DNA from 2 places in the Rhizobium sp. Root1204 genome. Region 2 is predicted to be linked to the other one. Evidence: riboswitches for the same ligand, from Rfam matches in the RefSeq annotation. Region 2 holds a riboswitch; the other holds the start of a gene.
The links. Region 2 has a riboswitch for cobalamin ahead of ASC96_RS19705 (aromatic ring-hydroxylating dioxygenase subunit alpha). Riboswitches for the same ligand answer to the same signal wherever they lie in the genome.

Region 1: it holds a riboswitch for cobalamin, as region 2 does, so the genes downstream of both, bluB (5,6-dimethylbenzimidazole synthase) here and ASC96_RS19705 (aromatic ring-hydroxylating dioxygenase subunit alpha) in region 2, are expected to answer to the same signal.

Annotation. Positions count from the first base shown of each region.
Region 1 is NZ_LMCZ01000034.1:568,723-576,525, reverse strand. It holds gene ASC96_RS24070 (LacI family DNA-binding transcriptional regulator) at 1-993, opposite strand, end outside; gene ASC96_RS24065 (phytanoyl-CoA dioxygenase family protein) at 1,099-2,292, shown strand; gene ASC96_RS24060 (SDR family oxidoreductase) at 2,381-3,202, shown strand; cobalamin riboswitch at 3,245-3,458, shown strand; gene bluB (5,6-dimethylbenzimidazole synthase) at 3,502-4,194, shown strand; gene ASC96_RS24050 (DUF2865 domain-containing protein) at 4,195-5,280, opposite strand; gene ASC96_RS24045 (acyl-homoserine-lactone synthase) at 5,480-6,124, opposite strand; gene ASC96_RS24040 (LuxR family transcriptional regulator) at 6,296-7,030, opposite strand; gene ASC96_RS24035 (NADP-dependent malic enzyme) at 7,202-7,803, opposite strand, start outside.
Region 2 is NZ_LMCZ01000023.1:224,874-232,676, forward strand. It holds gene ASC96_RS19680 (DUF1217 domain-containing protein) at 1-378, shown strand, start outside; gene ASC96_RS19685 (FAD-binding oxidoreductase) at 389-1,819, opposite strand; gene ASC96_RS19690 (L-threonylcarbamoyladenylate synthase) at 1,824-2,798, opposite strand; gene ASC96_RS19695 (diguanylate cyclase) at 3,025-4,086, shown strand; gene ASC96_RS19700 (DUF6656 family protein) at 4,087-4,692, opposite strand; cobalamin riboswitch at 5,045-5,244, shown strand; gene ASC96_RS19705 (aromatic ring-hydroxylating dioxygenase subunit alpha) at 5,364-6,614, shown strand; gene ASC96_RS19710 (hybrid-cluster NAD(P)-dependent oxidoreductase) at 6,616-7,713, shown strand.

The sequences.
Region 1 (7,803 bases), on a different contig from region 2:
GACTTCCACCGCGGAGAGGCGCGCGATACCCGGTGCGGCCAAGGCACCGCGGCGGCTCATGATCGCCCTAAACACGGTGCGCACATCGGCCTTCAGATCGTGATGCAGGACGAAATGGATTTTACCCATCCGGAGAAGATCGAGATTCCCGGCATCGAGATCGTGTGCCACGAATATCGCACACGTTCGCTCGGCCGCGGCAAAGGCAGCCACCACGGCGCGATTGCCGCCGCCGATTGAATAGACGGCGTTGATGCCCGGATTGTTTGAAAGGGCGGCCGCAGCTAAAGCCCCGGTTGGATCATCGCGGCCAAGACCCTCGCTGATTTCGACGATACCAATTGATGGATAGCGGTTACGCAATATGCGTCGAAAGCCGATTTCCCGCTCTTCTTCCCCACGGAAACGGCTACTCGACAGGGTCGCCAGTACCGTTGCCGGCTGACCGGCAAAGCGTTCGCCGATCAGGTAGGCGGCGGTTTCGCCGGCTGCCCTGTTGTCCGCTCCGGCATAAGCCGTGCGGGGTGCATTGGGCAGGTCGGTGACCAGCGTCACAACGGGAATGCCGGATTGTTCGAGGCGCGTGACGGCGGAACTGATCTCGGGGACATCCGGCGCCTTCAGGACGACGCCATCGGTGCCACGCAGGCGCACCCGGTCAAGCAGTTGGACGATCTCCTGCGGCCGCATCGATTCGGCGAAATGGAAACGGGAGCGGAAGATTGTCGGCAGAAATGTCAGGCTCTCGCTTTCGAAGGCATCGCGCACGGTATCGGTGAAGCGGTCTGGCGCTTCCATGATGATGTCGATGGCAAATTTGCGGCCCTGTATTTCGATTCCGGCCTGCTGTTTTTCCAGTTCGCGGATGGCGGCGTGGACACGCAGTTCCGTCTGTTTGCGTACGCCGGGGCGATTGTTGAGAACGCGGTCGACGGTGGCGATGCTGAGGCCTGCCTGAAAAGCGATGTCCTTGACCAGAAATTCGTGGGCCATCGTGGGTCCGTTCTGATGGTTTTTTGAGGTGTTTCTGCTCTATATCAGCTTTTCCCTCCGCGTATAGTGCGGTCATCGACAGACATCCGGCGGGAGGAAAACGGGATGAAGACCGACAATATTCTAAAACAGCGAGCTGACCGGGTCTGGCTGACGGAAGCTGCCTGCGATCTTGAGGATTTTCGCGCTGAGGTGGAGTGCACGACATCGCTTGCCGACTATCCGCATGCGGCGGCCGTCGAGAAGAATGTTCTGATTTATGACAGCGCAAATGTGCTGAAGGCGGCTCAGACCGGCGAAGGACGCCGGGCGGTGCTGGCTGAAATCTGCGAAGCCTTTGCGACCGGGCCGGGCGTCGTCGTGCTGAAGCGGGCATTCGAGGATACGGCTGTCATCGATGCGGCGAGCGGCATTTTCGACGATATCATCAATGAACAGCACCGGACCAATAGCGGTGGCGGCGACCATTTTGCCAAGCCGGGCGCCAATGACCGCATCTGGAATTCACTTGAAAAGCACTGCCTGCGTGATCCGCGTAATTTCGCCGCCTACTATGGCAATGCCCTGATCGCGCTGGTCAGCGAAGCCTGGCTCGGACCGAGCTATCAGATGACGGCGCAGGTCAACCGGGTCAATCCGGGCGGGGCAGCGCAATCGGCGCACCGGGATTACCATCTTGGTTTTCAGACCTCATCCGTCATCGAGCAGTTTCCGGCACATGTCCATCGCCTGTCGCCGGTCCTGACGCTGCAGGGGGCGGTTGCTCATTGCGACATGCCGCTGGAAAGCGGACCGACCTTGTTCCTTCCTTATAGCCAAACCTATGTTCCGGGCTATCTGGCGCTGAAACGTCAGGAGTTTCGCGATTATTTCGATCGCCACCATGTGCAGTTGCCGCTGTCGAAGGGCGACCTGGTCTTCTTCAATCCGGCCCTTTTCCATGCTGCGGGCACCAATCGTTCCGAGGGTATCAAGCGGGTGGCAAACCTCCTGCAAGTGTCCTCGGCGTTTGGACGCGCGATGGAAACGGTCAACCGGGAGCGCATGAGTGCCGTTCTCTATCCAGCCTTGAAGGCAATGCTTACCGATGGCCGTTTGACTTCTGCGGAAGCCGCTTGTGCGATTGCGTCCTGCGCCGAAGGATATTCCTTCCCGACCAATCTCGACCGGGATCCGCCAGTCGGCGGGCTTGCGCCGAAAACGCAGGCGCAGTTGATGCACGAAGCGCTTTCGGGTGGCTGGGAGGAAGCCGCATTTGCAGCGGCGCTTGCGGCTCAGTCGGAGAAGAAGCTCAGCTAACGGAAATATTCCTTGCAATTTGAACTCCTGCCCGAATGCCGGGCGGGAGTTTTTTGGCATCAGCGATATCGAAAATGGAGGAAAAACAATGAGCAATGACTATGGCCGTCTCGACGGCAAGATCGCGATCGTCACCGGTGGCACGCAAGGGCTAGGCGCCACGATCGCAACGCTGTTTGCCGCGCGCGGCGCCGCAGGCATCGTTATCTGCGGCCGCAATGCCGCCAAGGGCGAAGCCAAGGCCGCCGAGATCGGCAAGGCGACCGGCACCAAGGTCGTCTACGTACAGGCCGATCTGGAACAGGTGGAGGATGCGCGCAAGGTGATAGACGCCTGCGACAAGGCGTTTGGCCGTGTCGATGCGCTGGTCAATGCGGCTGCGATTACCGATCGTGGTACGATCCTCGACACCAGCCCGGAACTGTTCGACCGGATGTTCGCCGTCAATGTGCGTGCGCCGTTCTTCCTGATGCAGGAAGCGATCAACGTCATGCGCCGGGAAAAGATCGAGGGGACCATCGTCAATATCGGCTCGATGTCGGCCAAGGCCGGCCAGCCGTTCATTGCGGCCTATTGTGCTTCCAAGGGGGCATTGGAAACCCTGACGAAGAACACCGCCTATGCTTTGCTGCGCAACCGGATCCGGGTCAACGGCCTGAACATCGGCTGGATGGCCTCGGAAGGCGAGGATCGCATCCAGCGCGAATTTCATGGCGCCGCCAGCGACTGGCTGGAAAAGGCAGCGGCAAGCCAGCCTTTCGGCCGTCTGGTCGATCCGGCCGAAGTGGCGCGTGCCTGCGCCTATCTGTCGTCGAGGGAGTCCGGCTTGATGACCGGTTCGGTGATCTGCTTCGATCAGTCGATCTGGGGCGCCTATGACGGTTCGCCGCATCCGGTCGCTGCGATGTAAGGAGATCAGGCGGGCCATCTTGCATTTGGCGGCCCGCCATGCCCATATCGGTCCTGCTCAGGTGCCCGTGAAAACGGGAGAATCGGGAACCCGGTGAAAGTCCGGGACGTGCCCAACGCTGTGACGGGGACGATTTTGCATTGATGAATTTCTGAATTCTTTCAGAATTCTGCCACTGGATTTTCATGTGATCCGGGAAGGCGGCAAAATCGGTTGATCCGCAGTCAGAAGACCGGCCTGACGAGATAGACCAGCCCCGCGCGGACGGCGGGAGGTTTCGCATTGTTGGGGATCAAACGATGCAAGCTGAACCGCAAGACCGCCTTGTGAGGGCGGACGCATTTTCACCGGACGAGCGCGCCGCCGTCTACCGCGCCATCGAAACCCGCCGCGACGTGCGCGATCAATTCCTGCCCGCACCTTTGCCGGATGATGTCATAGCGCGGCTTCTTGCCGCCGCCCACAGCGCACCCTCCGTCGGCTTCATGCAGCCGTGGAATTTCATCGTCGTTCGCGACGAGGAGAGGCGGGCGCGTGTCTTTGAGGCTTTTCAGCGGGCCAATGAAGAGGCAGCGCTGATGTTTGAGGGCGAGACGCGGGACAAATACCGGTCGCTGAAGCTGGAGGGCATCCGCAAGGCGCCCGTCAGCATCTGTGTCACCTGTGATCCGGCGCGTGCGGGCAAGGTCGTCCTCGGCCGGACGCACAATCCGCGCATGGATGCGTTTTCCACCGTCTGTGCGGTGCAGAACCTGTGGCTTGCGGCGCGGGCCGAAGGTGTCGGCGTCGGCTGGGTCAGCATTTTTCACGAGCGCGAAATCAAGGATGTGCTTGGTATTCCCGATCATATCGAGATCATCGCCTGGCTGTGCCTTGGTTATGTCGATACGCTCTATGCCGAACCGGAACTGGCCGTCAAAGGCTGGCGCCAGCGTTTGCCGCTTGAAGATCTGGTGTTCGCGGATGCGTGGGGCATCAGGCCGGATGATTGATCAATTGGTCTGCTGCGGCTGGTATCCGGGGCCTGCCGGATGCCTCAGGTCGATCGAGGTTTCCTGCGACGGCAGATAGCTTGGGCCGACGACGCGGACCTTGTTGTCCTGAGGATTGTATGGCCTGTCCGCGACGGCGCTTTTCACTTCGACCGGGTCCGCCTTCTTGCGGGTGAGAATCTCAAGGACGCCCTTGCCGTTGTCGTGCGTGCTTTGTTGCGTCGCCGTGCGTCCGGCTGGAGAGCAGCCGCATTGACCGGGCTGGCTGAGGTCCCGGGTCTTGTAGGCGAAAGCCGAGGGCAGGTCGGCATAGGGTTCGCCGGTGGCGGCGGAGACCATCTGGTTTGTCTCTTCTGTCGCCATCGCATGATAATAGAGCGCCGTTTCTGTCCCGGGGCAGCGCCGTTGGCAGGTTTCGGCATCGCGCTGGAAATCGGCCGGCGATGAGTTCGACGAGATTGGGAAGAATGCCCCATCGCAGGTTCTTACGCACATGGTGCGCAAGCTGCCGGGATATTCTGCGCTCGGGCCAAATCCGTCTTCCGGCGTGGCGAAGCCGGCGTTGCCGTACGGATCCGAATACCCCTCGCTGATCGGCGGCAGGTCATTGAGGATATTGCGGTGGGTTTCCGGTTCTTCGACCGCGGCACTGAGGACGTCACTCTCCTCCTCGTTGCAGCGATTGGCGGCAAGCGCGGCGTTAATACGCCGCCGGGCAATATCGCTATCGTTGCCGTCCAGCAGGCTTTGCCGGCGGGCTTTCAGGGTTTCCAGATCCATTTGCATCTGTGAAATTTCGCTGCTCAGGCTTTGGCAGACCTCTTCATTCGGGCCGCCGACAATGATGACGCTGCCCGTGCTGCATCCCATGCGCCTCAGATCACTGCGTGCCTGCCGCAGGTCCAGATTCTGGCGGGATATCGCCCCTGTATAGTCGCGCAGATTGGCATTGGAGGCGACGATCTTCGGCAGGCCGGCAAGATGGGCATTCAGGCGTTCACACACCGCCGAGGCGTCGGCCGTGGCCGTCATGACCAGAAGAAGCGGAACTGCTCGCGCCGCAAGGGATATGGAACGGAAGATCACGTGTTTCTCTCGCCTGAGCATACCGGCACCGCGCCGGGTGCGAAGGAACATCCCGCGCACTCTGACTTTGCCCTTATCATACCGTCATTCGACGGGGCTGCAACGCACTCCGCATAGCAGCGTTAACGGGCGGCGGGAGAAACATGCCGGGCGAGGCGGGAGAGCCACAATCGGCCGAACTCCCGCCAGGCTGGATAGTTTAAGCAGCCCTGGCCATTTCAAGCGACATCGGCCGCTCCAGCACGGAACCGGCGATTTCGGCGACCGCCTTCATCCTGTCCAGAAGGCCGGCTGTGACTTCCCAGGCAACGGCGACAGCATAGACGGAGCCGATCCGCTGTGGCTCGCCAATCCGTTCACCGGGGCATCCCATCCGCCGGAACATCCGCTCCAGAAAAACGTCGGTGACTGTGACGATATGGCTGAGACCGGACGACAGCCCAAGCTCGCCGACGCCACACATCAGTTCGGCGGCGGCGATGGTTACCTGGTTGGAACCGCGATCCTGCGAGATGGCCGGATCGATGCAGAAGCGGCTGGATTCCCAGACGGACGCGCTGCGCACCTGTGGGTTGTCGCCAAGCAGGATCGGAAACGTATCATCCAGCATGTTCGGCCCAAGCGTCGGCAGGAGGCGCAGCGAGCCGCGCAATTTGCCTGTTTCATCCGAGTAAGACAGCACATAGAGCGGATTGACGTCGTCGTAATTGTCGATTTCCCAGTTGCCGCGGACCGACACATCCCATTTCAGCAAGTCGTGAAAGACACGCTTTCGCAACTGGAACATGGCGTCGATAGCGTCCGGATGTTGCTTGCCGGTGTTGCGGTTGAAAATCCTGATCATCGTTTGCTCCTGTGTATGAATGCGGAGAGCAAATGCTGTCAGGTATCGGCGGCGGGCATAACTGTCGGTAGTGACAGGTTTCTAATGCACGCCGATATGCAATGGACTCGGACGTCCGGAAGGACGTCCGAGTCCATTGCATTCACGGGAGAGAAGGGGAGCGGGAAATGATCAAAAGGCCGGGATGAGATCGCGCCGGACGGCTTGCGCGACCGCCTGGGTATTGGAAACGACGTTCAGCTTGCGCCGGGCATTGGTCATGAAGAAGCGGACGGTGCGTTCTGAAATGCCCAGGATCGTGCCGATCTCCCAATAGCTTTTACCCGCGGCGGCCCAGCTGAGCACTTCGGTTTCCCGATGGGTCAGTGTCTTGGCGCAGTCCGTAAGCTCTATTCTGCTGTCGCTTTCCAGCAGAGACGCGTGGAAAAGATTGGCGAGCAATTGGAAATCACGCAGATGGCAACGCCGGTAGGCAGGCCATTCGTCGGACGGAACATCAGCCTGGATTGCCAGGAAAGCCAGCCGCCGAGTGGGGGTCGCGAGAGGCAGGGTGATGCCGTCGAGACCAAGGCCGAGTTGTGTCGCTGCGGAAAAAAGCGGCTCGCTATCGGGATGAAGTTTGCGGGCCGTCGCCCAATCCACCGGCCTGACGCCACCCAAGGTCATGCGCAGGATCGGATCGATGCGCTGATAGCGCTTGTCAACATAGGTTGTGAGACTGCGTGCGCTGAAAGTGTGGTGCAGCCTGTGGATAACAAAACCCGCGGTCAGGATGTCGACGTCGAGATAAAGCAGATTTGCGATACTGAAAGTGCTGCGCATCAGGTCGAAAAACCGTTTTGGTTCAACGATTTCCTCGTTTTCCATAATGTCCAGCAGGTCAAAGAATGCCTGTTGGTCAGCCATGCTGCAAAACCCTGTTATTTGATGGGGGCAGCATGATAACGGTTTAAGTCTTTGTCTAGTGCAATCTTTGGTTATCCGTGTGTTTTTACAAATCTAAACTATAAGCTGTAATTAAAATCACTTTTATATTTGGATTGAGCCGGCTGTGAGCCGGCTCAATCTATACTTCTACTAGGCGGGGTATGAGGCTTCCACAACCGCCAGTGCGGCCATGTTGACGACGCCGCGCGACGTTACCGATGGCGACAGGATATGTGCAGGCAGGGCCGTTCCGAGCAAAATCGGTCCGACATGCAGGCTGTCGGTCATCGTCTTGACGACGCCCAGCGTGATGTTGGCGGCATCGAGGTTCGGGAAGACCAGCAGGTTGGCTTCACCCGCCAGTGTGCTGTTGGGCATGACGCGGCGGCGCAAGGCTTCCGAAATGGCGGAATCGCCGTGCATTTCACCGTCAGCTTCGAGATCGGGCGCGAGTTCGCGGACGATCTGCATGGCCTTGCGCATCTTGAAGGCGCTTTCCGAATCCCGCGAGCCGAAATTCGAATGCGAAACCAACGCTGCGCGCGGGGTAATGCCGAAGCGGCGAATTTCCTGGGCGGCCATCACCGTCTTCTGGGCGATTTCCTCTGCCGTCGGATCGAAGGTCACGTAGGTGTCGGTGAGGAAGGTGGCACCGCGCTGCGAGATCAGCAGGCTGAGGGCCGAGAAATCCAGCACACCCTCGCGCTTGCCGATGATCTGGGAGACAGCCCGAAGATGGGCGCTGTAGCGGC
Region 2 (7,803 bases):
CAGCAAAGGGGCGAGGAAAACGCAGGCGTCCGTCTCGCGCTCTATTTCCGCCGTCAGGCGTCAACTATCAACACGGCCTACGATCTCCTGGCCGACAGCGCGCTGATGCAGGTCGTCCGGACGACGTTCAGCATCCCGGAAGCCATGTCGACGGCCGATGTCGATATCCAATATGCCTATATCAACCGCGTGCTCGACGTGAAGGATCTGCAGGATCCGGAAAAGCTGGAGAAGCTGCTGCTGCGCTTTACGGCTCTTTATGACGTGGAAAACAATGTCGATATGTCCGGCGCCCAGATTATCCTGTCGGGCGGCGGTGGCGGTATCAGTGCCGACACGTTGTTCAGCCTGTCACAATTGCGCCTTGGCGGCTTCTGACCCTGGCCTTTCAGGCCTTCAACACCTTGCCGGGGTTCATGATCCCGGCGGGATCGAAGGCATGCTTGATCCGCTGCATCAGGTCGATCTCGATCGGTGAGCGGACCTCTGCCAGTTCATCGCGCTTCAATTGGCCGATACCGTGCTCGGCCGAGATCGAGCCGTTGTATTTCAGGACGATGCCATGAACGATGGTGTTCATCTCGCGCCAGCGGCCGATGAACTGATCCTTGTTGGCCCCGACGGGCTGAGAGATGTTGTAGTGGATATTGCCGTCGCCCATGTGACCGAACGAGCAGATGCGGGCCCCCGGAATGGCTTTCATCACCGCCGCATCGGCCTCCGCCATGAAGGCCGGAATGCTGGAAACCGGCACCGATACGTCGTGCTTGATCGACCCACCCTCCGGCTTCTGCGCCTGTGACATGCTTTCGCGCATATGCCAGAGGCTCTTGCGCTGGGCTTCGCTGGCCGCCACCACGGCATTTTCGATGAGGCCGCTGGAAATCTCCGTCTCGAGCAGTGACTGCATCATCCGCTCGGCACTTTCGGCCGAATCCGAGGTCGAGATATCGATCAGCGCATACCACGCGTGAACCGTCTCCATCGGATCGCGGACGCCGGGAATATGCTTTGCGGTGAATTCGACGCCGAGGCGCGGCATCAGTTCAAAACCGGTCAGCGCCGGGCCGCAGAGGCTTGAGGCCTTGTCGAACAAGGCAAGTGCATCGCCAACACTTTTCAAGCCGGCAAAGGCGACCTGGTGGCCGCGCGGCTGTGGAAACAGTTTGAGAACCGCGCCGGTGATGATGCCCAGCGTGCCTTCGGCGCCGATGAACAGGTCGCGCAGGTCGTAGCCGGTATTGTCCTTCTTCAGCCGCCGCAGCCCGTCCCAGATCTCGCCGGTCGGTAGAACGACTTCGAGGCCAAGGCAGAGCTGCCGCATGTTGCCATAGGCCAGCACCGCGGTGCCGCCGGCATTGGTGGAGAGATTGCCGCCGATCCGGCAGGAGCCCTCTGAGCCGAGCGACAGCGGAAACAGCCGGTCATGCGCTTCCGCCGCCTTCTGGATATCGGCAAGAATGCAGCCGGCATCAGCGACGATGACATTGCCGACGGGATCGATATCGCGAATGCGGTTGAGCCGTTGCAGCGACAGGACGATATCGGCTGCTCCGGTGCGCGGGATTTGCCCTGCCACATGGCCGGTATTGCCGCCCTGCGGCACGATCGCCACGCCGGTTTCGCTGGCAAGCCTGAGGATTTGCGAGACCTCTTCGACACTGCCGGGCCGGAGCACCAGCGGGGCATTGCCCGTGTAGAGGCCGCGGGATTCGACGAGATAGGGCGCAATGTCGGCCTGGTCCGTCAATGCATTCGCGCCACCGACGATGGCAGCGAAGCGGGCGATCAGGTCAGCAGAGGGGAGGGCATTGGTCATAGGGTCATTCCCGTGGAGCAGCAGCGCGTTCGATCCGGTCGAGGATTGCTTCGCCAAGCCCCTCGTTCGGGATCGTACCGAAGGCAATGGTTTTGGCGCCGGACGCATCGGCCTGTTTCATAAAGGCAAACAGATTGGCAGCCGCTTCGCGCAGGTTTGCGGACGGGCTGAGGTCGAGGATAACAACCGCGTTTTCCTCGCCGGCCAAGGGCTTCCCGCCGAAACGGATCAGCGCTTCTCCCGGTTTGACATCCGTCGCATTCAGCCGCACTGCAGCACCCGGTGCATAATGCGACGCCAGCATGCCCGGCGCTTCGATCACTGCACCCGCAGTTTCGGGACGCAAAACCGTCTTGCCGGTCAGTGCCTCGATGTCGGCGACGTCCAGACCGCCTGGACGCAACAGCCGGATGTCATCGCCATCGACCTTGATGATGGTTGATTCCAGTCCAATTTCGGCTGAGCCGGCGTCAAGGATGAGCGCCAGCTTGCCGCCAAGATCTGCTTCGACATGGGCTGCGCTGGTCGGGCTGATCTTGCCTGAGGTATTGGCGCTCGGTGCTGCCAGCGGTCTGCCAAAACGGGCGATCACCTGGCGGGAAAACCCTTCCGGCATGCGGAGGCCGAGCGTGTCGAGGCCAGCGGATGCCAGCGGATGCACGCTGCTCTCCAGCTTGATCGGCAGGATCAGCGTCAGCGGTCCCGGCCAGAAGGCCTCGGCCAGCTTTCGCGACAACGGATCGAAGCTGACATGTGCCTCGGCCATCGCAAAATCGGCGACGTGGCAGATCAATGGATTGAAGCGAGGACGGCCCTTCATTTCATAAATGCGGCTGATCGCATCGGGATTGGTGGCATCGGCCGCCAGCCCGTAGACCGTCTCGGTCGGGATCGCCACCGGCAGACCTTCGCCAAGCGTCTCGCAGGCAATCGCCAGGGCACGCTCCGGCTCGGTCCGTGTGTCTATGATCAGCGCCATCAAGCTTCCAAACGTCAATGCGCCCTCACCGGGAGGCAGGCGGGCGCTCCGGCGTTTCCTTTACAGGGCGAAGCCGGACATTGCCAAGCGCATTTGAAATGCACGTGCCAACTGTCCCTCTTTGCAACACCCAAAATTAAGCTTTCTTAAAATGCGACAGGTCCGGTTAGCGGCGGAGAAAGTTGCCTATGCTAGCTGTCTGATCCTGCACCTAGCCGGAGCCCCTATGGCCAACAAGAAATCCATGCCGACCGACCTTGCCCTGCGCATCGCCACCGCCATGCATCAGATGGGCATCGATGCCATCCCCCGGAATTACGAACTGGTCTACGAAGCCTATGGTGGCGCCAATCCGGACCTGGTGCGCGACTTCATTGCGCTCGGCAAATACAAGTCGCAATCGGCGCTCGACGAACTTGGCCGCAAATATCTGCCGCATCATCATGAAGCCAGCGTATTGGCGCGGTCGACGACGATCGTGCGCGACGAGATGAGCAATTTCATGAACCTCTTGTCGCGTGAAAAAGACCAGCTCGATGATTATGGGCGGCTGATCAGCGAGGCAACCAAGGCGCTGGTCGTTTCCGGCGGCGAAAGCCAGATGGCGCTGCAGAACTCCATTCAGGCTCTGAAGCGGGCCACCGAGCGGCAGGTGTCGCACAATGCCGAAATGGAGCAGAGCGTCACCGCGCAATCCACCGTGATCGCCGGAGTGCAGAAAGACCTTGCCGATTTCGAGGCGCGGAAATTTTCCGATGCGGTCACCGGGCTCGCCAATCGCCGGGCCTTCAACAAGGCGCTCGCCAAGGTCTACGCTGATCCCGATCTGCCGCTTGCTTGTGGTATTGCCGTTGCCGAGCCCGATACCAGCCGGCGGCTGTCGGGAGAACAGGCGGCCGCATTGGCCGAACCGCTTGCCCGGCATATCGGTGGCATTATCCAGCAAGCGTTTCCCTCAAGCGAACTGGTCGCCCGTTTCGACGGAACCCGTTTCGGTTTTCTGGTGGGGACGGGTGAGGAACGGGAAGTGGTGCGGCTCGTGGCGCTGCTGCGCTCGGCCCTGCGCAGCACGCATTTTACGCATCCGAAAACCGGGCGCGATCTCGGCTGTGTCACGCTATCGGTCGGCATCTGCATGTCGGATGACGCCACCAATGCCTTCGATCTCGTTAATACGGCCGAAAAGGCGCTCGCCAGGGCGCAGGGCAAAGGTGGCGATCAGACGATCGTGCATGGCGCCGAGAGTGAGCCGCTGCCCGGGCGAGACTGGCTGATCTACAAGCAGTGATCAAAGGCTACCGATGATCTTGCGGAGCTCTGCATTGCGGGCGCCGAGCAGAAGCACGTTCTTCAATGCCTCCTTGGGGTCGCGGGTGCGAAACAGCAGTCCGTTGTCATGCACCGCACGGTTGACGGTCAACTTGCCGGCCTCTGCGTCCATCTCCGTCGCCACCGCGAAATACATCCGTGAATAGCCAAGCTTGATCTTCTCGAAGAAGTGCTGGTCGTCGCCGATATCGGAAAAGAAATTGGCAATATAGAACGACCAGCGGACGTCCTCGAACTTGGCGAATTTCGTCCGCGCGGCCGTGACATGGCAATAGCCGAGATGCGGGCTATCGGCCAGCGTCCGGTGAAAAAGCAGTTTTGGGAAGCGGATCGACCGGTGAAAGCTGTTGATCCGGTCATGTGTGACGGAGCCGGCCGTTTCCAGTTTCTTGCCGGTGCGGGCAGCGACTTCCTGGTGGGTCAGGTAGCGCTTCTCGGCCGCGCTCCATTGCTGCTGGTGCCGGTTGATCCGTCCTGTGCGCAGGAATTCGGTATAGACCGCGGCCTTCGGCGATGGTTCCGGCTTCTTGACCACAGCGGTATCGAAATATCTCAAGTTTGACATCGGCCTGTACCAGACTGCGGGTGTGTCGACAAAACACACCGGGACGGAATCGCTTATGAGCCAAAGCTACTGCGTTATGGTTAATGCAGTCTTGCTGGCTGTCAGCCTTTTGCCTCGACCGTGTGCGATGGCGATGGCAGTGTTTTCGCCGTGAAGTGTCGCAAAAGGGCTGCATCCGTGCCGATTGCCGAAGCGCTGGGCGGAAAACCGGATTTTTGCTTCAAATTCAGCCGATCACATTGTTTCTGCTTATAAAATAGTCAGGTTGACGGCGACGCCACGCAATATTTTCCGTGTCGTCTTTCTGGAATCGGATGTCGTTAACTGGCGGCTGTTTTCCAAGGTCTGAGGATTAGATGAAGACACTCAAGGTGCCGCCTTTATAGGGAAGGGCGGAGAATTGGGAAGCCGGTCGAAATCCGGCGCTGCCCCCGCAACGGTGGTGGAGCGAAACCTCGGCAAAAGGCCACTGGAGAAATCCGGGAAGGCGCCGGGACAGTCCGCAAGGACAGCTCCAGAGCCCGGAAACCAGCCTTGTGATGAAATTGATATCTGGGTTGCGGCGGGCAGCCGGAAGGAGAACCACATTAACCACGCGCTCTCCCGGCGCGGCGGTGGTTCCTTTCCTGCCTGCTGCCACCGTAAAAGTTGGCGAGCACAAGGAAATGACCATGGATCTCCGCAGCGAAGTCCTCCGAAAATTGATGAACCGCCGTGACACACATAGTCTCGAGCAGGCCTTCTATACCGATCCCGATCTGTACAAGCTCGACATGGAGCAGATCTGGTACAAGGACTGGCTGTTCATCGGCCACGATTGTGAAATCCCGAAGGCGGGCAATTATTTCACCGCCCAGGTCGGCGAATATCCGGTTGTTATCGTACGCGACCGCACCGGCACCGTCCGCGCGTTGCACAATTCCTGCCGCCATCGCGGCTCGCGCGTCTGCGCCGGCGCCAAGGGCTCATCGGCCAAGCTTGTCTGTCCCTATCACCAGTGGACCTACGAACTGGACGGCAAGCTCCTGTTTGCGCGCCAGATGGGCGAAGACTTCGACAAGAACCAGCACGGCCTGAAACCGATCCATTGTGAAACCATCGGCGGCTACATTTTTATCTGCCTGGCCGACGAGGCGATGGACTTCCAGCCGATGCGCGACATGGTCTCGTCCTATCTGACGCCGCACAATCTCAAGGACACCAAGGTGGCCTTCGAAAGCACGATCATCGAGAAGGGCAACTGGAAGCTCGTCTGGGAAAACAACCGCGAGTGCTATCACTGTGCGGCGAACCATCCGGAACTCTGCCGCACCTATCCGGAGGCGCCGACGGCGACCGGCGTGCAGGGCGCCAAGGACGATCCGGTCATCGCCGCCCATTGGGCGCATTGCGAAGCGTCGGGTTTGCCAAGCGAGTTCAAGATGGATCAGAGCGGCCAGTTCCGCGTCGCCCGCATGCCGCTAATCGAGGGTGCGGAAAGCTACACCATGTCCGGCAAGCGCGCCGTCAAGCGCCAGCTTTCCGACGATGTCAGTCAGAGCCATATCGGCACGCTGCTGCTGTTCCATTACCCTAGTACCTGGAACCATGTGCTGGCCGATCACGCCATCACCTTCCGCGTCCTGCCGCTTGGTCCGGAACTGACCCAGGTCACCACAAAGTGGCTGGTGCACAAGGATGCCGTCGAGGGAGTCGATTACAACCTTGAAGAATTGACCCATGTCTGGACGGAAACCAACGACCAGGACCGCCAAATCGTAGAGGAAAACGCCTTCGGCATCCGCTCGCCCGCCTATCAGCCCGGACCCTATTCGCCGGAGCACGAAGGTGGCGTGATGCAGTTCGTCGAATGGTACACCAACTTCATGCAGGGCCGGCTCAAGGGCATTGCGACGTCGCCATCTCTGGTTCGGGTTGCTTGACATGACGATTGTTTCCTCCTTCCGGCACTTCGACGAGCTGCAGCCGTTCAACGATCGCCAGCAATTGCTGGAGTGCATTTCCGTTACCGCGGAAGGGCCGGACGTGATGACGTTCGGCTTCAAGGCGGACAAGGACAGCTGGTTCCGTTATCTGCCGGGCCAGTTCGTCACACTCGAACTGCCGGTGACGCCGGACGATCCGGTGATGCGCACCTACACCCTGTCCTCGACGCCGTCGCGGCCGTTTTCGGTGGCCGTGACCGTCAAGGCCCAGGCATCCAGCATTGGTACACGCTGGATGTTCGACCACCTAAAGCCGGGCATGAAGCTGAAGGCTTTCGGGCCGCTCGGCGATTTTTCCTTCGTGCGTCATCCCGGTGAAAAATATCTGTTCATCTCCGCCGGTTCCGGGATCACGCCGATGATGTCGATGACCCGCTGGATGGCCGATTGCGCGCCGCAGACGGATGTCTCGTTCCTGTCCTGCGCCCGCCAGCCGGATGATCTGCTGTTCCGCGACGAGCTGGAAAACATCTCGCGCAACATGCCGAACCTCAATCTCGGCTTCATCGTCGAGACCCATGCGCCGCGTCACAGCTGGCACGGGCTGCGCGGCCGCATCGAGACGTCCAAGCTGGCACTGCTGGCGCCGGATTTCCGCGACCGCACCGTCTTCTGCTGTGGTCCCGAGCCGTTCATGCGCGGCGTCAAATCGATGCTGGAAAGCGTCGGCTTCGACATGAACCGCTATCATGAGGAGAGCTTTCAGCCAGCCAGCGCGCCGGATCCGGCCGAGCTTGCCATCCGGGCCGGTGCGGGCGAGGCGGATGCTTCCGCTGTGTCCACCATCACGTTTACGATGGCGGGCAAGGACGCCAAGTGCCAGCCCGGCCAGACCATCCTGCAAACGGCGCGCGCCGCAGGTGTGCGTATCGGGGCTGCCTGCGAGGGCGGGTTGTGCGGCACCTGCCGGGTGATGAAGATTTCGGGCGAGGTCGAGATGAACCACAATGGCGGCATCCTCGATGATGAAATCGATGAGGGCTACATCCTCGCCTGCTGTTCGCGCCCGATCGGGGACGTGCAAATCGAGGCATGACGGTCTGTAAATACGCAGTTTGAACGGCCGCTGCTCCTCACGCCCGGCCGGGCGTGAGGAGCAGCCAATCGTACAAGGGGCATGCCCTGA